4 regions of the Micromonospora sp. NBRC 110038 genome follow, and region 1 is predicted to be linked to each of the others. Evidence: riboswitches for the same ligand, from Rfam matches in the RefSeq annotation. Region 1 holds a riboswitch; each other region holds the start of a gene.
The links. A riboswitch is a leader RNA that binds a small molecule or an ion and turns the genes downstream of it on or off. The one in region 1 is predicted to bind cyclic di-AMP.

Region 1 (2,182 bases):
TTCTTGGACAGTTGCTGTTCGCCTTGAACCGCAACTGTCCAAGGATCGAGGCCGCCCCCGCCTACCCGGAGACGGCACCGGCCCCGGCTCTCTGCGGAGGAGAGCCGGGGCCGGTGGGGGGAGGGTGATGTCAGGCCGAGTAGCCCCGCGTCGCCGCCCAGTGGGCCAGCGCGGCGGTGCTGATCCAGTACGCCGGGACGGCCGGGTCCGCCGAGTCGGCGATGCGCACGGTGCGCCCGGAGTCGCGGTAGCCCACGACGGCGATGTAGTGGCCGCCGGGGAACGAGTGCCAGCCGCCGTCGACGTCGGTGGCGTCGCCGGCGATGTTGACCACGACGCCGCGACCGGCGCTGACCGCCTTCACCACGTCGGCCCGGAGCCGCTCCGTCTCCGCCGGGGTGGCGGCGCCGCCGGGGATCAGCCGGGTCCGGTACGGCTCGCCCTTGACCATCTCGTTGAGCACGCGGGTGGTGTCGTAGGCCGAGTTGGTGCCCATCTCGGTGGTGCCGAGGCGGGCGGCCAGGTCGTCCTGGGTGCCGTCGACACCGGTGGCGGAGAGCGCGTTGCGCACCGCAGCCGGGCCGCAGTAGTAGTAGGTGGTCTGGGCCTCGTAGTCGTAGTCGAGGACCTTGGACGACGGCGGCTTCGGGGCCGCGGGCTTCGCCGTGGTCTTCTTCGGCGTCGCCGAGGCCGTCAGGTCGGGGTTCGGGGCCGCCGAGGTGGCGCTCGGCGACGGCGCGGCGCTGCTCGGGGCAGCGAGCGGCGCGGCGATCCGGGCCTGGGCGCGGCTGGCCGCGCCGTCGAGGCGGGGTGCCACCTCGGCCACGGCGGCGTTGGTGGTCCGCTGCGGGGCGGGGGCGTCGTCGTCGACGGCGGCGAGCAGCGCGCCGGTGCCGGAGGCCAGCAGCAGCGCCGCGGCGGAGCCGGCGACGACCTGGTACGGGCGTTCCGTGGCGAGTCGCCGCAGGTGCCGCTTGAGCTGATCGTTCACGTGTTCCTCCACGGGACGGGGCGGAAGCGGAGGCACCCGGGCGCGCGTCGGCGCACGGCGGCGGGCGGTGTCCGCGGCCGGTGGGGTCCGCTTTCTGGGGCGCCCGCTCAGGCGGGCGTACGCAGGGGTGCGACGGTCAGTGCGCCGGCTCGGCGGCGGCGGACACGGGCACCGGGCTCCGTGGTGGAGGAACAACCCGGGGGGTGGGGTCGTGCTGCACGAGGATGGAACTCCTTCCGATACCGCCTACCGGGTTAGCTGACGGATTCGGGCGGGAAGATCGCCCTACCGCAGGCCGTGGCCCGCGGATTCACCCCGGACGTGCAATGGGTCCCCGGTTCGTGATCTTCACGATTGAGCGGGTCGGCGCGGCGTCGCCTCTTGCGATCGGGTACCGCACCAGACGGGCCGACACTACTGGCCGACGGAAGTCCTGCCAACCCCCCGCCACCTGCTTAAACGTCCGCTGACCGACCCATTTACGGGGCATTCGGAGACTGACGCGACTCAATGGGACTGCCGACCCATCCGACGCCAGCGGACCCGCAACGGGACGACGCGCCGCGAATCTCGGCGATTACCGCCCCCGATCAAACCGAATGGCCCCGCCTGCCCGATCCCACCCCACCATGACCCGCCTCACACCCCCGCCCTGCCCCCGCCCCGCCCCCGCCTCGGTGATCAAGAGAAAAGCGTCAGAGTTGATCTCCACGATGACGCAAACCTCTTGATCACGGCGGTCACCGCAGTGACCACGGTCACGACGGTCACGGCGGTCACGGCGGTCACGGCGGTCACGGCGGTCACCACCACCGCGGTTTCCGCGGTTACCGTGCCGGGGCGGGGCGGGGTGGGCGCCAGCCGGTGATCCCGAGGACCCTGCCGGAGGCCGTGGCGCTGGTCGCCGGCGCGTGGGCGGGCCGGGCGCGCTCGGCGGCGGCGTACGCCTCGGCGGCCAGCGCCCGGGCGGCCTCGGCCGCCAGTTCGGCGTCGCCCCACGCGGCCCGCTCGCGTGCGGCGGCGGCACGGTAGCGGGCCAGCCTGCCGTCCCGGACGGCCCGGGCCAGGACGACCTCCTGCTCCACCGGGTGCAGCCGGGGGTCCCAGCCGCCCCGGCGGGCGAAGACGTCGCAGAGCTGCCCGATGGACAACTCGCCCCGCAGGTGGGCCGCCGTGGCGGCGTGGTGCAGC
Region 2 (2,182 bases), on a different contig from region 1:
GGTGACCAGCCTCCAGGCCAAGGGCATGGAGTACGACGGGGTGGTGCTGGTCGCCCCGGGCGAGATCCGGGCCGACCCGGGGTCGGGCGTGCGGACGCTGTACGTGGCGCTGTCCCGGGCGACCCAGCGCCTCGTCACCGTCGAACCCACGGGCTGATCCGGCGCCCGGCCGTTCCCCGGCCGGACCGCTGTCGATCACTTGCACATATTGCGATGTGAGCATAGATTGGGCCGGGCGGGGATCACGGACGGAGGGTGTGGGCGTGGGCGCAGGTCATGACCACCACCACGGGGCGGCGAACGCGGCGGACCGCCACTCGGGTCGACTCTGGGCGGCGTTCGCGCTGCTCGCCGCGCTGATGATCGTCGAGGCGGTGACCGCGCTCGGCACCGGCTCGCTGGCGCTGCTCTCCGACGCCGGGCACATGTTCACCGACGTGCTCGGCATCGGCATGGCGCTCGCCGCGATCACCGCCACCCGCCGGGCCACCGCCGACCCGCAGCGCACGTTCGGGCTCTACCGGCTGGAGGTGCTCGCCGCGCTCGGCAACGCCCTGCTGCTCAGCGGCGTCGCCGTCTACGTCCTCGTCGAGGCCGTCCGCCGCTTCGGCGACCCGCCCGAGGTCACCACCGGCCCGATGCTCGTGGTGGCGGTGCTGGGCCTGCTCGCCAACGTCGCCGCGTTCGCCCTGCTGCGCAGCGGGGCGAAGGAGAGCATCAACCTGCGCGGGGCGTACCTGGAGGTGCTGGGCGACCTGCTCGGGTCGGTCGGCGTGATCGGCGCGGCGGCGCTGATCATGGCCACCGGCTGGTGGTGGGCGGACCCGGCGGTGGCCGTCGCGATCGGCGTGTTCATCCTGCCCCGCACCTGGCGGCTCGGGCGGGCCGCGGTGCGCATCCTGGTGCAGGCCGCGCCGGAGCACCTCCAGGTGACCGCCGTGCACGACCGGCTGGCCGCCGTGCCCGGCGTGGTCGAGGTGCACGACCTGCACGTCTGGACGCTGACCTCCGGCATGGAGGTCGCCTCGGCCCACCTGACCATGGCGCCCGGCGCGGAGGTCGGCGCGGTGCTGACCGCCGCCCGCACCGCCCTGCACGAGGACTTCCACATCGAGCACGCCACCTTGCAGGTCGAGCCGGGAGCCGCCCGCGACGGCTGCGGGCCGGCCGGCTGGTGAGACCGAGGCTCATCAATTTTCGCGACATTCGTGGCCGAATGACTGACTTGACAGGTTTCATCCGCGTACCCTCCGTCACGGAAGCAGCGCTGGTCCCACGCGCACCGGTAGGCTCGGCCCCGGCCATCGCCGGGCGGCGCCCTCCGGCGCCTGTGGTGGCCGCCGCCTAATCGCCTGCGGGCGAGCCGGGGAACCATGTTTGTGGGGTGCATCCGCTCCAGCGGTAGGGATCTTCCGTCCCGAACCCGTCAGCTAACCCGGTCGGCGGCTGACGGAAGGACACGCATATGCCAGTAGTGGCACCTGTAGGAAGGCTCGCCGCCCGGGTGGCGGCGGCGCTGGTGCTGACGCTCGCCGTCGGCCTCGGGGTCGCGCCGGTGACGCCGGCCGGGGCCGCGCCGCCCGTCGGCCTGCTCGCCGCACCCGGCGACGACGAGGAGGGCGGCACGCCCGCCCTGCGCGCCCAGCTCGAGGCGGCGAGCAAGGGCTACCTGGAGGCCAAGACCGCCCTCGACCGGTCGGTGAAGCGGCAGCAGCAGCTCGGCGGCCAGCTCAAGACGGTCGAGGCCGAGCTGGTCACCCGTGGCGCCAAGGTCGGCGAGATCGCCGGGGTGGCGTACAAGAAGGGCCGGCTCACCGCCGCCTCGGTGCTGCTCGACAGCAGCTCCCCCGAGGGGTTCCTGGACCGGGCCGCCGCGCTCGACACGATCGCCGCGAACGAGGACCGGGCGCTGCGCGAGCTGCTGACCACCCGGGACGAGGCGACGAAGACCCGGCAGGCCCTCGACGGCGAGATCCGCGAGCAGCGCAAGCAGGTCGCGCTGATGGGCAAGCGCAAGGAGCAGGCCGAGCGGGCCCTCACCGTGGCCAACAACAAGGCCAGCAGCAGCGGCGGCGGGTCCAGCCCGGGCGGCACCTCCAGCGCGAACGCCACCCCCGCGAAGCGCAACTCCGACGGCTCCTGGCCGGCGGAGTCGTGCAGCGTCAACGACCCCACCCCCGCC
Region 3 (2,182 bases), on a different contig from region 1:
CCGGGCTCGCCGCCACCTTCGCCATCCTGCTGACCTTCGTGCTGCCCGGCATCGGCGCGGGCGGGTCGCCGCTGCCGATCGCCGTCGTCGGCTCCGCGTTGATCATGTTCGTGGTGCTGTACCTCACCCACGGGGTCACCGCGCAGACGTCGGTGGCCGTCCTCGGCACCCTGGGCAGCCTGGTGCTCACCGGCCTGCTGGGCACCCTGGCCACGGCGGCCACCCACCTCACCGGGTACGGCAGCGAGGACGCCACCACCCTGTCGATGTTCCGGGGCGACGTGGACCTGCACGGCCTGCTGCTGGCCGGCATCATCATCGGTTCGCTCGGGGTGCTCGACGACGTCACCGTGACCCAGGCGGCCACGGTCACCGAGCTGGCGCACGCCAACCCGGGGCTGTCCCGGTTGCAGCTCTACCGGGCGGCCACCCGCGTCGGCCGGGCGCACATCGCCTCCACGGTCAACACGATCGTGCTGGCGTACGCGGGCGCGTCGCTGCCGCTGCTGCTCCTGCTCACCGCCGACTCCCGCCCCGTGACCGAGATCCTGACCAGCGAGTTCCTCGCCCAGGAGATCGTCCGCAGCGCGGTCGCCACGCTGGGCCTGATCGCCGCCGTGCCGCTCACCACCGGGCTGGCCGCCGTGGTCACCGCAGCGGGGCGCACGGCGGCGGGACACACGGCTGAGGGGCACACCGCCGCGTCCCGGCCCGGCCCAACGGACGGCGGGGACGTGCCGGCGGCGCGTACCCCCGGGGGCGGGCGGCGGACCGCGGACCGCAATCTCGCGCTGGAGGCGCTCGGCGGCGGCCGGGCGGCCGAGGGGTTCCCCGACGACCACGCCCCCACCCACCCCCCGGCCGGACGGCCGCACCGAGAAGGAGGCACGGACACCGCATGGTGACACTTCACAGCGTGACCGGTGGCGGCATCCGCCCTGAGAAGCGCATCACTGATTACCGATGGCGATTACGAAATGACGCTTTTAGTCGGCATCCGGACGTAGCTCCCCGCATGGGCTCTCGGGTAACCTCGCTGCCGGTCACCGCCGAAGGCGCGAAGCGGCGCCTGCGGTGCCGCCGCCCAATCGCCGCAAGGCGAGCCGGGGAACCAGGTGCCCGGGGTGAATCCGCGCGAGCGGTAGGGGCCGCTTCCGCCCCGAACCCGTCAGCTAACCCGGTCGGCGGTCGATGGAAGGGAACATTGTGACGGCACCCCTGCACCGCTGGTTGACACCCGTGGTGGCCGTGCTCGCTGCCCTGGCGGTCGTCGCCGGGCCGGCCGCCCCGGCGCTCGCCCTGCCCGCCGCCGCCCCCCAACCCTCGGGGCACGAGGAGGACGACGAGCCCCAGCTCATCACCGACGTCATCGAGGCGACGAACCGGGACTACGCCCAGGCGAAGTCGAAGCTCGAGAAGTCCAAGAAGCGCCAGGCCCAGCTCGCCGACGAGGTGCGCAAGGCCCAGGAGGAGCTGGACGCGCTCGCGCCGCAGGTCGGCGAGATGGCCGCGCAGTCGTACCGGACCGGCCGGGTCGGCGCGATGGCGATGCTGCTGGAGAGCAACACACCGGACTCGTTCGTCAAGCGCGCCTCGGCCCTCGACGAGCTGAACATGGTCAACGCCAACAAGCTGGCCGAGGTCAGCGCGGCGAAGAACCGCGCCGAGCAGGCCAAGCTCGCGCTCGACGCCGAGGTGCGCGAGCAGCAGAAGCAGGCGTCGGTCATGGCGAAGAAGAAGTTCGACGCCGAGAAGGCACTCGCCCTGGTCGGCGGCAAGGGCTTCACCGGCGGCCTGGTCAACGCCACCTCCCCGGTCGCGAGGATCGGGCCGGGCCGGACGTCGGACGGCGACTGGCGGCCCGAGTCGTGCAGCGAGAACGACCCCACCACCTCCGGCTGCATCACGCCCCGCACCCTGCACGCCTACAAGGAGACCAAGCGGGCCGGCTTCAACCGGTTCGTGGGCTGCTACCGGCCGGGCGGGCCGTGGGAACACCCCAAGGGCCGGGCCTGCGACTGGTCGCTCCAGAACAGCGGGTTCTCCCCCTGGCACAACAACGACACCCGGATGTACGGCAACAACCTCGCCGCGTTCCTCATCCGCAACGCCGACCGGCTCGGCATCTACTACGTCATCTGGAACCGGCAGATCTGGTTCCCGGCGACCGGCTGGAAGTCCT
Region 4 (2,182 bases), on a different contig from region 1:
CCAGCTGTGCATCTTCCGGCTGTCGTCGCCGGCCGAGCACCCGTACGGCTCGGCGGTCTACGGCTCGCGCTACCAGGGCCAGCGCGGCCCGACCCCGAGCCGCTCCTGGCAGAACTGGCGCACCTGGCCGCCCCGCTGACGCCCCGCTCCTCCCTGCGGCACGATGCGCCGTCCGCCGCCCGAGGGGTGTGAGGAGGGGCCCCTTCTTGCAGCTCAGGCGGGGCGGCCGAAGCTGTGGATCGGGCCGTCGTCGACACGCTTCATCTTCACCGGGACGCCGGCCCGGGAGGCGTGCACCACCCAGCCCCCGCCCACGTACATGCCGACGTGGTGCAGGTCGGAGTAGTAGAAGACCAGGTCGCCGGGGCGCAGGTCGGCGCGGCTGACCTTGGCGGTCACCGACCGCTGCTGGGCCGCGTTGTGCGGCAGCGAGACGCCGGCCTTCGCCCAGGCGGCCAGCATCAGCCCCGAGCAGTCGTACGAGTTCGGGCCCTCGGCACCCCAGACGTAGGGCTTGCCGATCTGGGCGCAGGCGAACTTCACCGCCGTCCCCGCGCCGCCACCCGGGTAGGACGCCGGGCAGGGGGCGGGCTTCAGCGGGCCGCCGCCTCCGTTGCCGTACACCTTCAGCCGCAGCTTCTGCAGGCGGTCGATCTCGGCGTTGATCTGCTTCTTCTTCGCGGCGAGCTGGGCCTCGGTGCGGGTGAGCTGGGCGACCATCTCGTCGAGGGGCTGCTTCTTCGCGGCCAGCTCGTCGCGGAGGTCGACGACCGCCTGGACGTCGTGCTGCTGGCGCTGGGCGAACCGGTCGAGCAGCTCCAGCTGCCCCATCATCTGGCTCGGCGTGCGGCTGCCCAGCAGGGCGTTGACCACCGAGAGGTTGTCGCCCTTGTACGCCTCGGCGGCGAGGCCCCCGACCTTCTTCAACGCCTCGTCCACCTGGCGCTGGAGCGGCCCGATCCGCGCGGCGAGCGCGTCGGCCTGCTTGCGCTTGGCGGCCAGGTCCTGGCGGGTGGCGTTGTGCCGCTCGATGATCGGTTCGAGCTTGTTCCAGTCCTCGTCGATCTGCCGCTCGATCTCGGCGACCGAGGGGTCGGCGTGGGCCACGGTCGGTGCGCCGGTCAGGACGACGGCGACGCCGACCAGGGCGGCGAGGAGGGTGGTGCAGCGTGACCAGCGGGTACGCGGCGCAGCCGGCATCCGGTCGGCGTCGGCCGACCGGCGTGACGGGCGCCGCGGGGCATGGAGTGCCACCGGGCTCCGTTCTCCTTCTTCCTCTACCGCCTACCGGGTTAGCTGACGGGTTCGGGCGGGAAGGGAGAGCGCCCTACCGCAGCGCCGCTGCGGATTCACCCCGGCGTACCTGGGTCCCCGGCTCGCTCGTAGGCGACTCGGCGGTGTCGCACCGTCACCGCCCGGCTGGGCGGTGCAGCTACCGGCCGACAATTGGCCAGAGTAGAGACGATCGCCGTCGATCCGCAACCCGACCGGCCGTGACACACCGTACATGCCCGTGGCCGACGTCGATGTCCGCGCACGGCGAAGGCCCCCGGTCTCACCAGACCGGGGGCCTTCGGGCGGTGCTGCGCGGCGCAGCCTTCGCGGGGGCCGGGCCGGGTCAGCCGGGTCGGCGGAAGCCGGCCACCGGCATGGTGTTGATGCTGCTCACGTTGACCGGCTTGCCGGCGCGGGGCGCGTGCACCATCTTGTCGTTGCCGATGTAGAGGCCGACGTGGTGCAGGTCGCTGAAGAAGAACACCAGGTCACCAGGGCGGGCCTCGGAACGCGGGATGGCACGGCCCTCGTTCCACTGGGCGCCGGTGAAGTGGGTCAGGTGGATCCCGGCCGCCTTGTAGGCGAACTGGGTCAGGCCGGAGCAGTCGAACGAGTTCGGGCCGGTGGCACCCCAGACGTACGGGTCGCCGACCTGGGCGCAGGCGGTCTTGATGGCGGTGCGGGCGGCCGCACTGACCACGCCGGTGACCGTCGGGCAGCCCTCGGTGGACACCACGGTCTTCGGCATCGACGCCTGGAGCCGCTTGATCTCACCGTTGATCTTGGTCTTCTTCGCCGCCAGTTCCTTGGTCTGCTTCTCCTGAGAGGCGATGAGCGTGTCGAGCTTCTGCTTCTCGGTGTCGTACTTCGCCCGGACGGCGAGCACGCCCTCGACCTGCTTGCGCTC

Region 2: it holds a riboswitch for cyclic di-AMP, as region 1 does, so the genes downstream of both, LPU61_RS14590 (hypothetical protein) here and LPU61_RS05820 (C39 family peptidase) in region 1, are expected to answer to the same signal.
Region 3: it holds a riboswitch for cyclic di-AMP, as region 1 does, so the genes downstream of both, LPU61_RS26930 (hypothetical protein) here and LPU61_RS05820 (C39 family peptidase) in region 1, are expected to answer to the same signal.
Region 4: it holds a riboswitch for cyclic di-AMP, as region 1 does, so the genes downstream of both, LPU61_RS19290 (NlpC/P60 family protein) here and LPU61_RS05820 (C39 family peptidase) in region 1, are expected to answer to the same signal.

The regions. Positions count from the first base shown of each region.
Region 1 covers NZ_BBOL01000001.1:1,511,278-1,513,459, reverse strand. The annotation lists gene LPU61_RS05820 (C39 family peptidase) at 131-1,003, opposite strand; cyclic di-AMP (ydaO/yuaA leader) riboswitch at 1,220-1,362, opposite strand; gene LPU61_RS05815 (hypothetical protein) at 1,819-2,182, opposite strand, start outside.
Region 2 covers NZ_BBOL01000003.1:646,425-648,606, forward strand. The annotation lists gene LPU61_RS14580 (AAA family ATPase) at 1-157, shown strand, start outside; gene LPU61_RS14585 (cation diffusion facilitator family transporter) at 264-1,178, shown strand; cyclic di-AMP (ydaO/yuaA leader) riboswitch at 1,332-1,461, shown strand; gene LPU61_RS14590 (hypothetical protein) at 1,466-2,182, shown strand, end outside.
Region 3 covers NZ_BBOL01000009.1:301,177-303,358, reverse strand. The annotation lists gene LPU61_RS26935 (YibE/F family protein) at 1-905, shown strand, start outside; cyclic di-AMP (ydaO/yuaA leader) riboswitch at 1,072-1,202, shown strand; gene LPU61_RS26930 (hypothetical protein) at 1,207-2,182, shown strand, end outside.
Region 4 covers NZ_BBOL01000005.1:204,544-206,725, forward strand. The annotation lists gene dcd (dCTP deaminase) at 1-139, shown strand, start outside; gene LPU61_RS19290 (NlpC/P60 family protein) at 214-1,254, opposite strand; cyclic di-AMP (ydaO/yuaA leader) riboswitch at 1,267-1,407, opposite strand; gene LPU61_RS19295 (NlpC/P60 family protein) at 1,619-2,182, opposite strand, start outside.